One region of the Corynebacterium afermentans subsp. lipophilum genome, then DNA from elsewhere that is predicted to be linked to it. Evidence: predicted binding sites of a transcription regulator. Region 1 holds the regulator's gene; the other holds the start of a gene.
The links. Region 1 encodes LexA, which represses DNA repair genes until DNA is damaged. Its sites were predicted from a motif close to CGAACANNTGTTCG; they were not measured.

Region 1 (7,815 bases):
CGGGCCCTCAACGAGGGCCTTGACTGCGTCGGCCTTATTCGGGCCGGTGGCGATGAGCACAATGGTGTGCGCCTCCATGATGGTGCCCACGCCCTGGGTCAGGGCCTTGCGTGGCACCTGGTCCTCGTTGTCGAAGAAGCGGGCGTTATCCGCCACGGTGGTGGGGTGAAGGTCGATCTCGCGGGTGCGCGAATCTAGGGCGCTGGGTGGCTCGTTGAACGCGATGTGGCCGTTGGCGCCGACGCCGAGGATCTGCACGTCCACGCCGCCGGCGGCGGCGATGCGTTCCTCGTAGCTGCGGGCTTCTGCCGCGGGGTCTGCCGTCAGGCCGTCGAGAGACTGCACCTTCGCATCGTCGATGTCGATGTGGTTGGTGAACTCGCGGCGGATCGTGGCGTAGTAGGACTGCTCGTCGGAACGTTCCAGCCCGACGTACTCGTCCAGGAGGAACGCGTCGCACTGCGCGAAGCTCAAGTTCTCCTCGCGGTGGCGGCGGGCCAGCTCCATGTACGTCGGGTTCGGGGTCGAGCCCGTGGCCAGGCCGAGCGTCGCGCCATCGCGAACGAACGGTTCGATGATGTCGGCTGCGGAGACACCTACTTCTTTGGCAGTGGGGCGCACAATAATTTCCATGATGGCCAAAATAGCAAGCGCACTCTGAGAGCTGTGTACTTTGCCCGGCAACTACCCCCGGAACAGGAAATTTGGGCTGGCGGGGTGATAATGGCGTTTCGTGACTAACACTTTCGGTTGGACCCTTCACGGAGACGGGCGCACTGTGCGCCCCGGGGCAGTTGTCGCCCCAGACGAGCGGCTGAGCTGGCCGCGCACCATCGGCATTGGCATGCAGCACGTGGTGGCCATGTTCGGTGCGACGTTGCTGGTGCCCACCCTGACGGGATTCCCGGTGAACACCACGTTGCTGTTCTCCGGCTTGGGAACCATCATCTTTTTGCTGATTACCCGCAATAAAGTGCCGAGCTACCTGGGCTCTTCGTTTGCTTTTATCGCGCCGTTGACGGCGTCGCAGCAGTACGGGGTCGGTGCGCAGCTGGGTGGGGTGCTGCTGACCGGTGCGGCGCTCATTCTCGTCGGCATCGTCGTGGAATGGGCAGGCAAGCGGGTCATCGATGCGGTGATGCCGCCCGCGGTCACTGGCGCCATCGTCGCCCTGATCGGCTTCAACCTCGCGCCGACTGCAGTGTCGAACGTGGAAACCCAGCCCTGGGTGGCAGGGGTGACACTGCTGACGGTTGTGGTGGTGACAGTGGCTACCCGCGGGCTGCTCTCGCGCCTGTCCATCCTCATCGGCGTGCTCGTCGGTTGGCTGTTTGCTGCCGTAACAGGTGGCTTGAGCGAGGACGCGCTGCAGACCATTGCCGACGCGCCGTGGATCGGCCTGCCGCAGTTTCACCAGCCCGAGTTCCATGTCTCCGCGGTGCTGGTGACCCTGCCGGTGCTGGTGGTGCTGATCGCGGAGAACGTCGGCCACGTCAAAGCGGTCTCGGAGATGACCGGGCGCAATCTTGACGACATGCAGGGGCGCGCGCTGATCGGCGACGGTATCGCCACCACACTCGCCGGCGGCTTCGGCGGATCCGGCACAACTACCTACGCCGAAAACATCGGAGTTATGGCGGCGACGAAGGTGTATTCCACCGCCGCGTACTGGGTCGCCGCCCTGTTTGCGATCGTGCTGGCGTTCATCCCGAAGTTCGGCGCCGTGATCTTCACCATCCCCGCCGGCGTGCTCGGCGGGGCGTGTCTGGTGCTCTACGGGCTCATCGGCATGCTAGGTGTGCGTATTTGGCAGGACAACAAGGTGGACTTCACCGATCCGGCCAACCTCACCGCGGCTGCGGTCGCGCTGATTGTCGGCATCGGCAACCTCACCTTGGACCTCGGTGCTGTGACGTTGGAAGGCATCGCGCTGGGCTCGGTCGGCATCATCGTGGTTTACCCGCTCATGCGCTGGGCGTACGACACGTTGGGGGAGGGGCAGTACCGCAGGAACTTCGAGGTGTCTCAGCCGTCGACGTCGTAGCGTCCGGTGCTGATTGCACGTAAAAAACGCCCGGGCGCGTGGCCCGGGCGTGAGCTCGTCGAGAAGCGAAAAGCACCTACTCGTCGTCGAGGTTCTGCTCGATGAGCGCCGCGATCTTCTCCACGGCATCGGCGTTGTCGGAGGTCACGGTGACCTCGTCTCCGTGCTCTGCGCCCATGGCCATAATCATCAGCGAGGAAGCAGCGTCCGTCTCGTCGTCATCGTCGCCGCCAACAAGCGTCAGCAGAATCTCGTCGTCGTACTCGCCGGCAGCGTCAGCGATCACCGTGGCCGGGCGTGCGTGCAGCCCGACGGTGGAACCGACCTTCACAGTCTTGGAAGCCATTCGGGTGTCCTTTCCGTTGATTTCATTCAGGTCTGCAACGAGTGTAGGTCGCGAACAGATGTTGATGCCACCATGTTGCTCGCACTATTGGGTCTGCGCGAGCACGACCTCAATACCGTGCGAGCGCAGCTCGTCCACGAAGGCGGAGGGTGCCTCAGCGTCGGTGACCACCACATCAATATCCGTCAGCGGCGCGAAGCTGACCACGTAGTCGTTGCCCAGCTTCGTGGAATCGCACAACACAACAACACTGCGGGCATTCGTCACCATCGCAGCTTTCACCGCAGCTTCCTGGGCGTCCACGGTGGAGAGACCGTGGCCGATGGACAGCGCGTTGGTGCCCACAAACGCAACGTCAGCGCGCAACAGGGCCAGTGTGCGAAGCGCAGTACTGCCGACGACCGCCTGACTGATCGGACGGACGCTGCCACCGAGTAGCTGCACATCGTGCAAACCGGAATCGCTCAGCTCCAAGGCGGTGGGGATGGAGTTGGTCACCACCGAGTACTCCTTGTCCCCGCGAGTCTCTGCAAGTCGCTTGCCCAAGCTGCTGATAGTTGTGCCCGAGTCCAAAAAAATCGTGCAGCTTTGTGTGTCCGGCACGAACTGCAACGCGGTTTCCGCAATTGCGGTCTTGGCCGCAAGCGAGGCGCGCTGGCGGGTATCCAGCGGGATCTCCGTAGAGCGGTACGATTGGCTGGCCACCGCGCCGCCGTGGACGCGCTGCACCGCGCCCTCATCGTGCAGCGCCGAAAGGTCCCGGCGGATTGTTTCCGCGGTGACGTCGAAGCGCTGCGCCAATTCGGTGACATTGACGCGGCCTTCAACTGCGGTCAAAGACGCGATCTGGCGTCTCCGCTCTTCGGCGTACATCGATCTCCTGCGCTTTTGGTCTTAGTGTTTTCTCGGCGCACACGCACCGGTTACAGAGTACGGAACACCGAAATAACACGCCCCATGATCTCAGCCTCGTCGCCCTTGATCGGTTCGAATGCGTCGTTGTGGGGCAACAGCCACACACCGGTGGAGTCGCGGTGGAATTCCTTGACCGTCGCCTCACCGTCCAGAAGCGCCGCAACAAACTCGCCCTCTTCCGCGTTCGGCTGGGAGCGGACAACTACCCAGTCGCCGTCGAGGATGCCGGCCTCGCGCATGGATTCGCCGACAACCTTGAGCATGAAAACATCGCCGTCACCGAGCAACTCCTCGGGCAGCGGGTAGTAGGTGTCCACGTTCTCTTCGGCGAGGATCGGAGCGCCTGCGGCGATCTGGCCGACCACCGGCACGTAGCGGGCATTACCCGAATCCTCCGGCTTCGCTTCCTGCGGCTTGCGCTGCTTGCGTCCGGTCTCTGGCATCTGGCGCAGATCCACGGCGCGCGGCTTGTTCGGGTCGCGTCGGAGGAAACCCTTCTTTTCAAGCTCCTTGAGCTGGTATGCGACAGACGAAGTGGACTGCAAACCAGCGGCATCGCCGATCTCGCGGATGCTCGGCGGGTAACCGCGCAGGACAACAGCATCCTGAATGACCTGGAGGATACGGCGCTGACGGTCAGACAGTGCGTTGTAATCCGGGTTGCCGGGCTCGGACTTCTTTCGTGCCATGACGTTCTCCTTGGACTCGGTGGCGTAGTGCGCCTACGAACCTACCAGATAGGGCACTCATGTTCGATGGTTGCAGCGTTTGGGTGGACACCTATCGGTCGGGGTGCTATAAATCGAACACGTAATCGTATTCGAACAAATGAACGTTAGAACGTTCGAGTGTGTCGGCGCCGAACGTAATGTGTGCCGCGAAACGAAGGGAGACTCACAATGTCCATTGCAATCAATCCAGTACACAATGCATCTGCATCTCGCCCGGGCGCCGCATCCGTGGTTCCCCCGGCGGAGATTTGGGACCTCGAATCTGCGTCGAAGCGTCGAACCGGCGGGGCCGGTGTTCGAACCATATCTGCATCCCATCGAACGAGTGCTCGTTCTGCCTCAAACCGGGTTTCGGACGGTTCCACTGAAGCGAACGCGTTCGAAACACGGCACGAGACGCGCGATACGCTCCTGCTTGGCGCATGCATGACTGCGGCGCTGCTTATCGGTTCCGCGTTTGGCGGCGTCTTCTCGGCGCAAGACCAGGATCCCTCATCTATGCCCGGCAGCCAGGTCACCCACAGCGCCACGGTGGCAACGGCGCGATAGGCAGGGCGTAGACTCACGGCTACACCAAGCCTTTGAAGACCCCGGGGGGTGGAAAACCGTGTTTTGTCCTTTTTGCCACAACGAGCAATCCCGTGTGACTGACTCGCGGCTGGTCGAAGCTGGCGCTGCGATTCGTCGACGCAGAGAGTGCACCGAGTGCGGGGGACGTTTCACCACAGTGGAAAAGGCAGTCCTTACCGTTGTGAAACGCAACGGCGTGAGCGAACCGTTTGACCGCGACAAACTCATCGTCGGCGTGCGTCGAGCATGCCAAGGCCGCGATGTCACCGATGATGCCTTGAAACGGCTTGCCCAGGAAGTGGAAGAGACTGTGCGGGCCCAGGGCAGCTCGCAGGTGCCCGCCCACGAGATCGGCTTGGCAGTCCTTGAACCGCTGCGCGCCCTCGACGAAGTGGCGTACCTGCGCTTCGCATCGGTGTACAAGTCGTTCGAGAGCGCAGACGACTTCGAATCTGAAATCCGGCTCATGCGCCGCCGCGACCGCGAGGACTTCTAACCCGCGATCGTGGGGCTAACGCAGGGCGTCAATCTTCTTCTCAATGCGCCGCTGGCTTACCGGCTTCGGCGTGCCCAAACGCTGCGCGAACAAACTCACACGCAGCTCTTCAATTAGCCACAAAATATCCTTGTACGCTTTTGTCTTCGTGCGACCAGCGGGCAAGGCCTTCATGCGCTGCGCCAAGTAGGCCTTCACCGAATCGATCACTGACTGCCGGTCGGCGTCACGGTCCGGATCCAGCCGCATGTCTTCCAGGCGGATACGCATCGCGTCAATGTAGCGGGGCAGGTGCTGCAAGTGCCCGATGCCGTGGACAGTCACCGCGTGTTTCGGAAGGAAAAACTGCAGCTGCGACGTCATGTCGTCGATAGCCGGGCCCTCCCACTGCTCAAGCTCAGCCGCGATATTCGCGTACTCCGCCAGAGCCGGCGCCAAGGTGACCACCACGCGGCGCACCCCACCAGCGACCTGAGGGCGGATTTCGGCCACGAGCGCGTCGAACTCCTCCGGCGAACGCACCGGCCCGCCGGAGGAGAACATCAGGTCGCGGATCACGGCGACGCGGGCGTCCTCGACGAGCCCGGCGGCGCCGCCGTGCGGGTAGCGGTCCACCGCCACCTTCTGGCGCAACGGCAGCCCCTTGGTCATCTGTCCGGCGTTGACCGTGATCTCGCGCAACAGCAACGTCAGCGTCGCTGTGACCATTGAGGCATCCGCGGCGGCCTTGGTCGGGTGCACCGTGACCTTCACGCCGTTCTTGGTGGCCTCGAGTGCCGGGTAGGCGTCGACTTCGTTGCCGTCGATAGTCGTGGTCACCGTCTCCGGCACCGCGCCGAGGGAATCGGTAGTCCACTTCGCCACCGCATCCGACTCGGAGGTGCGCCCGGCCTTGGACACGGAGGACTTGATCTTGCCGGCCTGGCGGCGCTTCAGTGCACCGAGGTCCGTGTCGTGGTCGACCACTTTGCCGCGGCGGTCAATCGCGGCGAAGGTCACCTTCAGATGCTCGGGCAGCGCAGACGGGTTGAAGTCGGTGCCGTTGATGCCTCGCCCGCCGATGCTGTGCAGCGCGTCAGCGAGTGCCTCGGCGAACGGAGTTTCACGCAGATCGGCCTCACTGGCGCCTTCGTCGTCCTGCTTCTCCCAGATCGCCTCCAGCGCACGCTCGGCGAAGTCGGGTGCCGGCACAACGGTCTTGCGCAAGGCCTTGGGCAGTGTGCGGATGTACTCCGCGGCCAGCTCCGAGCGCAGCCCCGGCACCAGCCAGTCAAAGCCCTCCGGCCGCAGGTTTGCTAGAAGCGGCACGGGCACGTCCACGGTCACGCCGTCGAAAGGATCGCCCGGCTCGAACTTGTAGCGCAGCGCGTAATCGATAGAGCCTTGGCGCCACACCTCGGGGAAGGCGGTGGCGGAGGAATCCACGCCCTCGTCGTCGAGAAGCGCGGCAGGGTCGAAGTCCAGGTAGTGCTTGTCTTCGGCCCGCTTCTTCTTCCACCAGGAATCGAAGTGGCGGGCGGTGGTCACGCTCTTAGGCAGGCGTGAGTCGTAGAACTCGAAGAGGGTGTCCTCATCCACCACCAGGCCGCGGCGACGCACCTTTTCCTCCACCTCAGCGGCCTCGGCGAGCAGAGCTTCGTTGTGGTCGATGAAGTGGTGGTGGCGGTTCCAATCGCCCTCAAGAAGCGCGTGGCGAATGAACATGTTGCGCGCACCCTCGGCGTCGACGCGGTGGTAGGGCACAAGCCGGTCGCGCACGATGGTCACGCCGTAGAGCATCGACTTCTGGTGCACCATTGCGGCCGAACGCTTCCGCGACCACACAGGTTCGGAGTAGCTGTGCTTCATCAGCTGGCCTGCAGCAGCTTCCACCCAGGCGGGCTCAATCTTGGCCACGTCGCGGGCCCACAGGCGCGAGGTCTCCACGAGTTCGGCTGCCATGAGGAACTCCGGGGGCTTTTTGCTTAGCGACGACCCCGGGAACACCAAGAACCTTGTCCCGCGCGCGCCCTGGAATTCCTTCGAATTGCCGTCGCGGGCACCGATGTTGGACAGCAGGCCTGTCAGCAGCGACTTGTGGATCGCGTCGGCGTCGCGCTCGCCCGCGACGTTCTCGGCGCGCGACCAGCCCAGCTGGCGCTCCACGTCGCGCAGCTGGCGCACGAGGTCGAACCATTCACGGATGCGCATGTAGTGCAAGAACTCGCGCTTCATGCGCTTGCGGAAGGCGTTGCCGGACAGCTCGTCGCGGGAATCGCCGATGTAGTCCCACAGCTTCAGCGAGGACAGGAAGTCCGATGTTGCGTCTTTGAACCGGGCGTGGGCCTGGTCCGCCTGCGCCTGGTACTCCAGGGGACGCTCGCGCACGTCCTGGATGGTCATGCTGGCCACGATCACGGTGACGTCGTCTAGCACGCCGAGGCGGTTGGCCTCCACCAGCATGCGCGCCATCTTCGGGTCCACCGGTATGCGCGCGATGTCGCGCCCCACGTCAGTGAGCACCGGTGCGCCGCCGCGTTCCTTGCCCGAGATTGCGCCGAGCTCGTGCAGGAGCAGCAACCCGTCGCGAACGGCCTTCTGGTCCGGCGGCTGGATGAAAGGGAAATCGTTGATGTCTCCCAAGCGCAGGGAGATCATCTGCAGCACCACAGAGGCCAGATTGGTGCGCAGGATCTCCGGGTCAGTGAACTCGGGGCGGGCTTCGAAGTTGTCC
Region 2 (7,815 bases), 170 kb from region 1:
CAACCCTTGCCCGCACCCTGGACCCAGCCGTGCCCGTAATCCGGGTGGTAGACGTCCTGCGTCGCGCGCCACACCCCCTGCTCCGGAGCAGCCTCCTGGTGCACCTCCGTGTCGAATTGCGTTTCGTGGTCGCTGACACCAGTTTCGTAGTCGGCCGACACTGGCGAAGGCTTCACAATCGCCTGGTCCAACTCCGGAAACAGCACGTCCTGCAGCGTCTCCTCCAGGCCCGAGTACGACACGCCCACCAACCGAATCGGGCCCACCTCGTCGGGGTAGCGCACGATCCGGAACGCAGTGGCCAGCAGCGTCTCCGCGTCGTCGGTGGCGTACGGCAACGTCGCCGAGCGCGACTCGATGCGGAAGTCCGCCATCCGCAGCTTCACCGTCACCGTGCGTGCTCCGCGCCCATCCTTGCGCAGCCTGCGGTGCGATTCCGCAGCCGCCCGTTCCAACGCCGCGTCCACCTCCGGCGGGGTGGTCAAATCTTGCGGGTACGTGTGCTCCGAGGAGATCTGCTTCGACTCCGCCCGCGGCGCCACCGGCCGCTCATCCACCCCGCGCGCCAACCACCACAGCTGCCTGCCCACCGCGCCGCCAATGGCAATGTCCAGTTCTTTCTCGTTGAGGTTCGCTAGGTCCCCGATCGTTTCAATCCCCGCAGCAAGTAACTTCGACTCAGTCACAGGTCCCACACCCCACAACTCGCTGACTGGCATCGGGTGCAGAATCTCTAGCTGCCGGTCGTGCGGGATGACAAACACGCCGTCCGGCTTCGCCCGACCCGAGCCGATCTTGGCGTACTGCTTTCCCGGACCTGCGCCGATCGAACTGGGCAGCCCTGTTTCTTCCTTGATCGCCGCCCGCAGCTCGTTCGCCCATTTCTCCACGTCCTCCGGGCTCGCCCCGAACAAGTCTTCCGGCTCCATGAACGCCTCGTCGATGGACAGCTGCTCCACCACGTCCACGTACCTGCCGATGATCTCGAACACCCGGCGCGATGCAGTCGCGTAAACCGGCCTGCGCGGCGCCACCAGCACCGCTTTCGAGCCCACCAGCCGTGCTGCCCGGTGCGTCGGCATCGCCGAGTGCGCCCCGTACTTGCGCGCCTCGTAGCTGGCGCCTGCGACTACGCCACGGCCGGACACTCCCGCCACCAACACGGGGCGCCCTTTGAGCGTCGGGCGGGTCAGCTGCTCGCATGATGCGTAGAACGCATCCATGTCGATGTGCAGCACCCAACGGTTCATGTCCACCACTGTGCACCACCGGTACCACCATGTTCCAATCCGATCACACGGCGAACGAATCTCCGGTGACATACTCCATCCGCCTCGGCAGCGCTCTGTTGCGCGAGACGAACCGGGCACCGTTTTTGAACGTGAAGAACAGGTCAGCTCCTTGGCGCTCGATGGTGATTACTCCGTGGCTCACCTGAGAGTGGCAGCTCGAGCACAGTGGGATCAGGTTGTCTAAATCAGTCATACCTCCGTGCTCCCACTCCTTTATGTGGTGCATCTCTATGAAGCGCCTATGCGAACATCCAGGCATAGCGCACTGATACCCCCAGATCGCCAACAGCGCCTGCACTTGGCCGTCGGTGGCGAACCGCCGCGAACGGCCGACGTGGATCGTCAGTCCCGTGTCATCCAGCAAGTGCAAACGCACCATCGCATTGGCGAGGTAGCTGCGCACGTCCTCAGAACTTGCCGAGCGGTTTTCCGGCATCCAACATTGGCCAAACTGGTTGACCATGAGGTTGACCTGCACGCCTGGACTGCGAAGCGGACTCTTTGGGTTCGCGCGAACCATATCGATCATCGCCAACAACGCCCCGTAAACGTCCTGTTTTTCCGGAGGCCCGTACCGCGACACCGAACGCACGATGTCGTCCATGGTGATCTTCGTACGCTTTTGCGGAGCGCGGTCTTGCTCTGAGGGGACGGCGTCTTCAGCGGCAGCTGCGTCGTCGATAAGCTTCTGCACCTTCTCCGGATCCTGCAGATCATCTGGGTCCACATCCTCGAGACCGAAACTGGCAAGCTGAGCCACCTTCAACGCAGTCAGGAGCTTTTGGCCAGCTACCGCCGGAAGCCTCGCCTCGAAGGCGAGCATGCCGTCGTCGCACTCGCGGGCGCGAGCATACGGCTCAGTCGGATCCTCCTCTTTGGGCCTTGCCCCGGCAAGCACAAGCTGGAGATCAGCAAACGACATGCTCAGCGCGAGTTGGACGTATTGCTCTTCGTTGCACTCCTCCAAATACTGGAGAAGGAAACGGACTGTCGAATACGGCATCACCCCCGATTCGAACGCGTCGAATAAGAGCCTGAACTTTCTCAGCCCTCGCGCCACGCGCACGTACTCGAATGCCGTGGCCTGCGGGAGGTTGAGTTCGCTGCGCAACCACGTTGCCGTCGACTTCTCCCCGTACTGCTCCGCCAGCCCCTGTTCGTCGAACTGCCCCACCGCATCGAGCATCCGCGCCCGGTGATGGTTCGCCGACAATTGATTGCACTTGATCTGATCCTCGAGCACCTCTGCCGACAGGTCACCCGTTCGATCTTCCGTCCGTTCGTCCACCGCAATTGTCATGGTTGATCCCCTTACTCATGAACATTGACACCTTTATAGAAAGCTCATGTGTTCGAGTCAAGGGTTTTGAGGAAAATGTCCATTGAAGTGGACAACGTGCACGGTTTCGCTTACCCAGAAGTCGAACATAAACCCCATTCGCTATGCCGCTGCATAGTGCGCACCCCACACAAACACTCCCAAAAACTATGCCGCTGCATAGTGGGTGCCGCCCCAATATCGGTAAGAAAAACTATGCAGTCGCATAGTCAGCACCCCACACAAACACTCCCAAAATCTATGCAGCTGCATAGTGGGTGCCACCTCATAGTTGGCATCAAAAACTATGCAGCTGCATAGTGCGCATTATCGAGCGACGGTGCGCCTCCCCTGCTGAGAACGCAAAATAGGGGCCCCACTCCACACGAGTGAGGCCCCAGCTCGAAAGAACCTAGCTGTTCTTACGAACAGTGGCGGTCACGCCATCGATGACATCGTGCCCCTCGACCGGCTCGGTGACCACGTCGAAGGATGTCGCCAGGGTCTCGGCGGCGATGTGGTCGGCGTGGGTGCGGGCCCACGCCTCCTTCTCCGCAGGCACGGCCAGCACCACAGCGATGCGGTCGGAAACGTCGAAGCCCTCGCGCTTGCGGGCATCCTGCAGACCGCGGATCACGTCGGCAGCCCAGCCCTCAGCCTCGAGTTCCTCGGTTACCTCGGTGTCGAGGACGACCAAGCCGACGGTGCCGTCGGCGTCGACACGCGCGGTGCTCTCCGGGTTCTCCGCCACCAGACGCTCGGTGTAAAGCTCCGGGGTGAGCACGATGTCGCCGTCGACCACCACATCGTCTCCGCGGCGCTCGTAGTTGCCGGCCTTGACGTTCTTGATGGCGCGCTGCACGTCCCTACCCAGCGACGGGCCAGCCACCTTGGCGTTGACCACGACTTCGAAGGATCCGGCCGCGTCGACGTCGTCAGTCAAAGCGACGTCCTTCACGTTCACCTCGTCGCGGATGGTGGAGCGGAACGCATCGAGCTTGGCCGAATCCGGCAGGGCGACGGTGAGCTTCGGCAGCGGCAGGCGGTTGCGCAGCTTGTTCGCCTTGCGCACTGACGACGCCGCAGAGCACACCGCACGCGTCGCATCCATGGCGGCGACCAGCTCGGCGTCCGCCGGCAACTCGGAGGCCTGCGGGTAGTCCGTCAGGTGCACCGAACGGCCGCCGGTGAGCCCGCGCCAGATGACCTCGGAGACGTACGGCAGCAGCGGCGCCACCGCGCGGGAAACGACTTCGAGCACCGTGTAGAGCGTGTTGAACGCCTCCGGGTGCGCCTCCTGGCCCTCCCAGAATCGGTCGCGGGAGCGGCGCACGTACCAGTTGGTCAGCGTGTCGGCGAAACGACGCACCACGTCGCAAGCGTCGGCGATGCGGGTGTCGTCGAGCGCCTCGCCCACAGCTGCCACCATGTCGTGCGTCTTGGCCAGGATGTAGCGGTCGAGCACGTTGTCGGAATCGACGGACCACTGGGCGTCCGAAGACGAGTACAGCTGCAGGAACGTGTACGCGTTCCAGATCGGCAGCAGCGCCTGGCGCACGCCCTCGCGGATGCCCTGCTCGGTAACAATCAGGTTGCCACCGCGCAGGATCGGCGAGGACATGAGGAACCAGCGCATTGCGTCGGAGCCGTCGCGGTCGAAGACCTCCATCACGTTCGGGTAGTTGCCCTTGGACTTGGACATCTTCTGCCCGTCCGAGCCCAGCACGATGCCGTGAGCGACGACCTTCTTGTACGCCACTCGGTCGAACAGTGCGGTGGACAGCACGTGCTGCACGTAGAACCAGCCGCGGGTTTGGCCGGAGTACTCCACAATGAAGTCCGCGGGTTGGCGGGTGTCGAACTCCTCGCGATTCTCAAACGGGTAGTGGTACTGCGCGAACGGCATGGAGCCGGACTCGAACCAGCAATCCAGAACGTCCGGCACGCGGCGCATCATGGACTTGCCGGTCGGGTCGTCCGGGTTCGGGCGCACCAGCTCGTCGATGTGCGGGCGGTGCAGGGACTTCGGGCGGGTGCCGAAGTCGCGCTCCAGCTCATCCAGGGAACCGTAGACGTCCACGCGCGGGTAGTCCGGGTTGTCGGAAACCCACGCCGGCACCGGCGAGCCCCAGTAGCGGGTGCGCGAGATGTTCCAGTCGCGCGCGCCTTCCAGCCACTTGCCAAACTGGCCGTCACGGATGTGCGACGGGATCCACTCGATTTCCTGGTTCAGCTCCACCATGCGGTCGCGGATGTCGGTGACCTTCACAAACCACGCCGGCAGCGCCATATAGATCAGCGGCTCGCCGGAGCGCCAGGAGTGCGGGTAGGAGTGCACGATGGTCTGGTCGCGCACGACGCGGCCCTTGGCGCGCAGGTCGCGGATGATGTCGCGGTTCGCGTCGAAGACGAGCTTGCCCTCGTGCTCCGGCACGAGCGAGGTGAACTTGCCGTCGGCGTCGACGGGAATGGCCAGGTCGATGCCGTATTCCTGGCAGGTGAGCATATCGTCCTCACCGAAGGCGGGGGCCTGGTGCACCACGCCGGTGCCGTCCTCGGTGGTCACGTAGTCCGCGTTGAGGATCATGAACGCGTTGTCGTGGTCGCGGAAGTAGTCGAAGACCGGCTCGTACTCCAGGCCCTCCAGCTGTGCGCCGGTAAACGTCGCGACAACCTCGTACTCACCGAGCTCCTTCGCGTAGGCGCCCAGCAGGGTCGAGGCGAGAAGCAATTGCTTATCGACGAACCCTTCGGCCCCATCCGCACCGACCTTGACCAACGAGTACTCCACCTCGGGGTGGACAGCCAGCGCCAAGTTGGACGGCAGGGTCCACGGGGTCGTGGTCCAGGCGATAGCTGCGGCGTCGTGAAGCTCAGGGTGCTCGGCCCACGTCGTTTCCGCCGCGTAGCCTGCGCGCCCACCGGTGAACGGCAAGGTGACCGTGACGGTGGGGTCCTGGCGGTCGCGGTAGGAATCGTCCAGTCGGGTCTCCTGGTTAGACAGCGGAGTGTGCTCGGCCCAGGAGTACGGCAGGACGCGGAAGCCCTGGTAGATCAGGCCCTTGTCGTAGAGCTCCTTGAACGCCCACATGACGGACTCCATGTACTCCGGGTCCATGGTCTTGTAGCCGTTTTCGAAGTCCACCCAGCGGGCTTGGCGGGTGACGTAGTCCTCCCACTCGCCCGCGTAGTGCATGACGGACTTGGCGCAGTACTCGTTGAACTTCTCCAGGCCCATGTCCTCGATCTGGGCTTTGTCGGTGATATCGAGCTGCTTTTCCGCTTCAAGCTCTGCGGGCAGGCCGTGGCAATCCCAGCCGAACACCCGCGGCACGTGGTAACCGGACATGGTGCGGAAACGCGGCACGATGTCCTTGACATAGCCGGTGAGGAGATGGCCGTAGTGAGGCATGCCGTTGGCGAACGGCGGGCCGTCGTTGAACACGTACTCCTCGCAGCCCTCACGCTGATCCAGGGAAGCCTTGAACGTGCCGTCCGTGTTCCAATAATCCAGGACGACGCGCTCCATCTCTGGGAAGCGGTCGCTGCCGCCGGTCATGTCCACTTTGGGGTAAACGTTGCCAACCATGACATCACTCCTTCAGCCGTGCAGGGACGCATTGCTGCGCGGTACCACCCTGCTTGGGGCGCGCGATGCGCCCCCACTTCATTGCGGTGAAGGAAGTTACGTCTTCCGTGTGTGACGTCCGGGTCTATTAAGCACAAGCCGTTCTTCCGGATACGCTCCCCGGTGATGGCCGGATCGTTGCGTGTTACGAGTAACGCCCAGCATCCTACAGGGATGCTGGGCGTTTGTGAAGAGCCAGGAACTACTTCTCGTTCGGCGCGGTGCTGGAGCGCGACTCCAGCTCTTCCAGCTGGGATTCCAGCAGCGTCTTCAGGCGCGTGCGGTACTCGCGCTCGAAGGTGCGCAGCTCCGCGATGCGGTTCTCCAGTGCGGTCTGCTGCTGCTTCACCGTGTTCATGATCTCGGTGTGCTTGCGCTCGGCGTCAGCCTTGAGCTTGTTCGCCTGCTCCTCAGCCTGGCGGATCTGCGCCTCGGCGCGGGAGTTTGCCTCGTTGGTGGTCTCCTCGGCCTTCTTCTGGGCGTCGGTGACCAGCTGCTTGGAGCGGGTCTCCGCGTCCTGCAGCTGGGTGCGGGAACGGGTCTGCGCGTCCTCGATCTGCTTCTTGGACTTGGACTCGGCCTCGGCGATCTCGCGCTCTGCAGCGGCACGAGCGTCGGCCAGCATGGAGGACGCCTCTGCCTGCGCGTCGCTGGTCAGGCGGTCCGCCATCTCCTGCGCGAGGCCGAGCACCTTGGCCGCCTGCACGTGGGTGTCGGCGGAGACGTCGCTGCGGGCCGGCTGGGACGCGGCAGCGGCCGGGGCGGTCGCTTGCTTCGGGGCCTTCTCGGCTTCCTCAGCCTGCTTGCGGGCCTTGGCGGCCTCGTCCTTGGCGGAGCGGGCCTCAGCTTCAGCCTTCTCCTGCGCCTGCTTCGCGGAACGCAGCTGCGACTCGAAGTCAGCGCGGACCTTCTGCTCCACCTCGCGGCGGATAGCGGCTTCGTCGACCTTCTCGGAGTCCTCGGAACGCTTCACCGGCGCTGCAGCAACTGCGTCCGTGCCACCTTCCTCAAGACGGGAACGCAGCTCGTCGTTCTCATCCTGCAGCTGCGCAAGCGTGTCCTCGACGAGGTCGAGGAACTGGTCAACCTCGTCCTCGTTGTAGCCTCGCTTGCCAATCGGCGGCTTGCTGAAAGCGACATTGTGCACGTCAGCTGGTGTCAGCGGCATTTGCGTTCCCTTCGATAATCGTGTGAGTACTCGCTAGCGCGAAGCATTGTTTGCTGAATTGTAACGGTTTCGCTCGACGAGTGTAGTCCAGCCTAGCTGTAAAGCCGGGTTAAAGCTCAAGTAAAGCTACTGAAGCGCCGGATTAATTAGCACGGCGCCGATGAGCATCTGAATGAGCATAAGGATGAAAAACAGGACAATGACACTCACATCCAGGCCCACCCCGCTACCGCCGAGCTTCAGCGGCGGGATAAGTTTGCGCAGCGCATTCACTGGCGGATCCGTCATCCGGAAGATGGGCTCGGCCACCATGATGAACCAGTGCGGCGGGTCGAACTGCTTGGAAAACGCCTGCACCATCTCGATGATGATGCGCACGATAACCAAAAGCGAGTACAGCCCCACAAGG

Region 2: the regulator LexA is predicted to act here: its motif matches at 2,634-2,647, upstream of CAFEL_RS07395 (HNH endonuclease signature motif containing protein).

The regions. Positions count from the first base shown of each region.
Region 1 is NZ_CP046530.1:1,371,355-1,379,169, reverse strand. Features, by position in the region: gene nagB (glucosamine-6-phosphate deaminase) at 1-633, opposite strand, end outside; gene CAFEL_RS06605 (uracil-xanthine permease family protein) at 734-2,044, shown strand; gene CAFEL_RS06600 (HPr family phosphocarrier protein) at 2,121-2,390, opposite strand; gene CAFEL_RS06595 (DeoR/GlpR family DNA-binding transcription regulator) at 2,475-3,263, opposite strand; gene lexA (transcriptional repressor LexA) at 3,314-3,994, opposite strand; gene nrdR (transcriptional regulator NrdR) at 4,644-5,102, shown strand; gene hrpA (ATP-dependent RNA helicase HrpA) at 5,118-7,815, opposite strand, start outside.
Region 2 is NZ_CP046530.1:1,544,705-1,552,519, forward strand. Features, by position in the region: gene CAFEL_RS07390 (DNA polymerase IV) at 1-1,250, opposite strand, end outside; gene CAFEL_RS07395 (HNH endonuclease signature motif containing protein) at 1,294-2,592, opposite strand; gene ileS (isoleucine--tRNA ligase) at 3,023-6,199, opposite strand; gene CAFEL_RS07405 (DivIVA domain-containing protein) at 6,441-7,406, opposite strand; gene CAFEL_RS07410 (YggT family protein) at 7,533-7,815, opposite strand, start outside.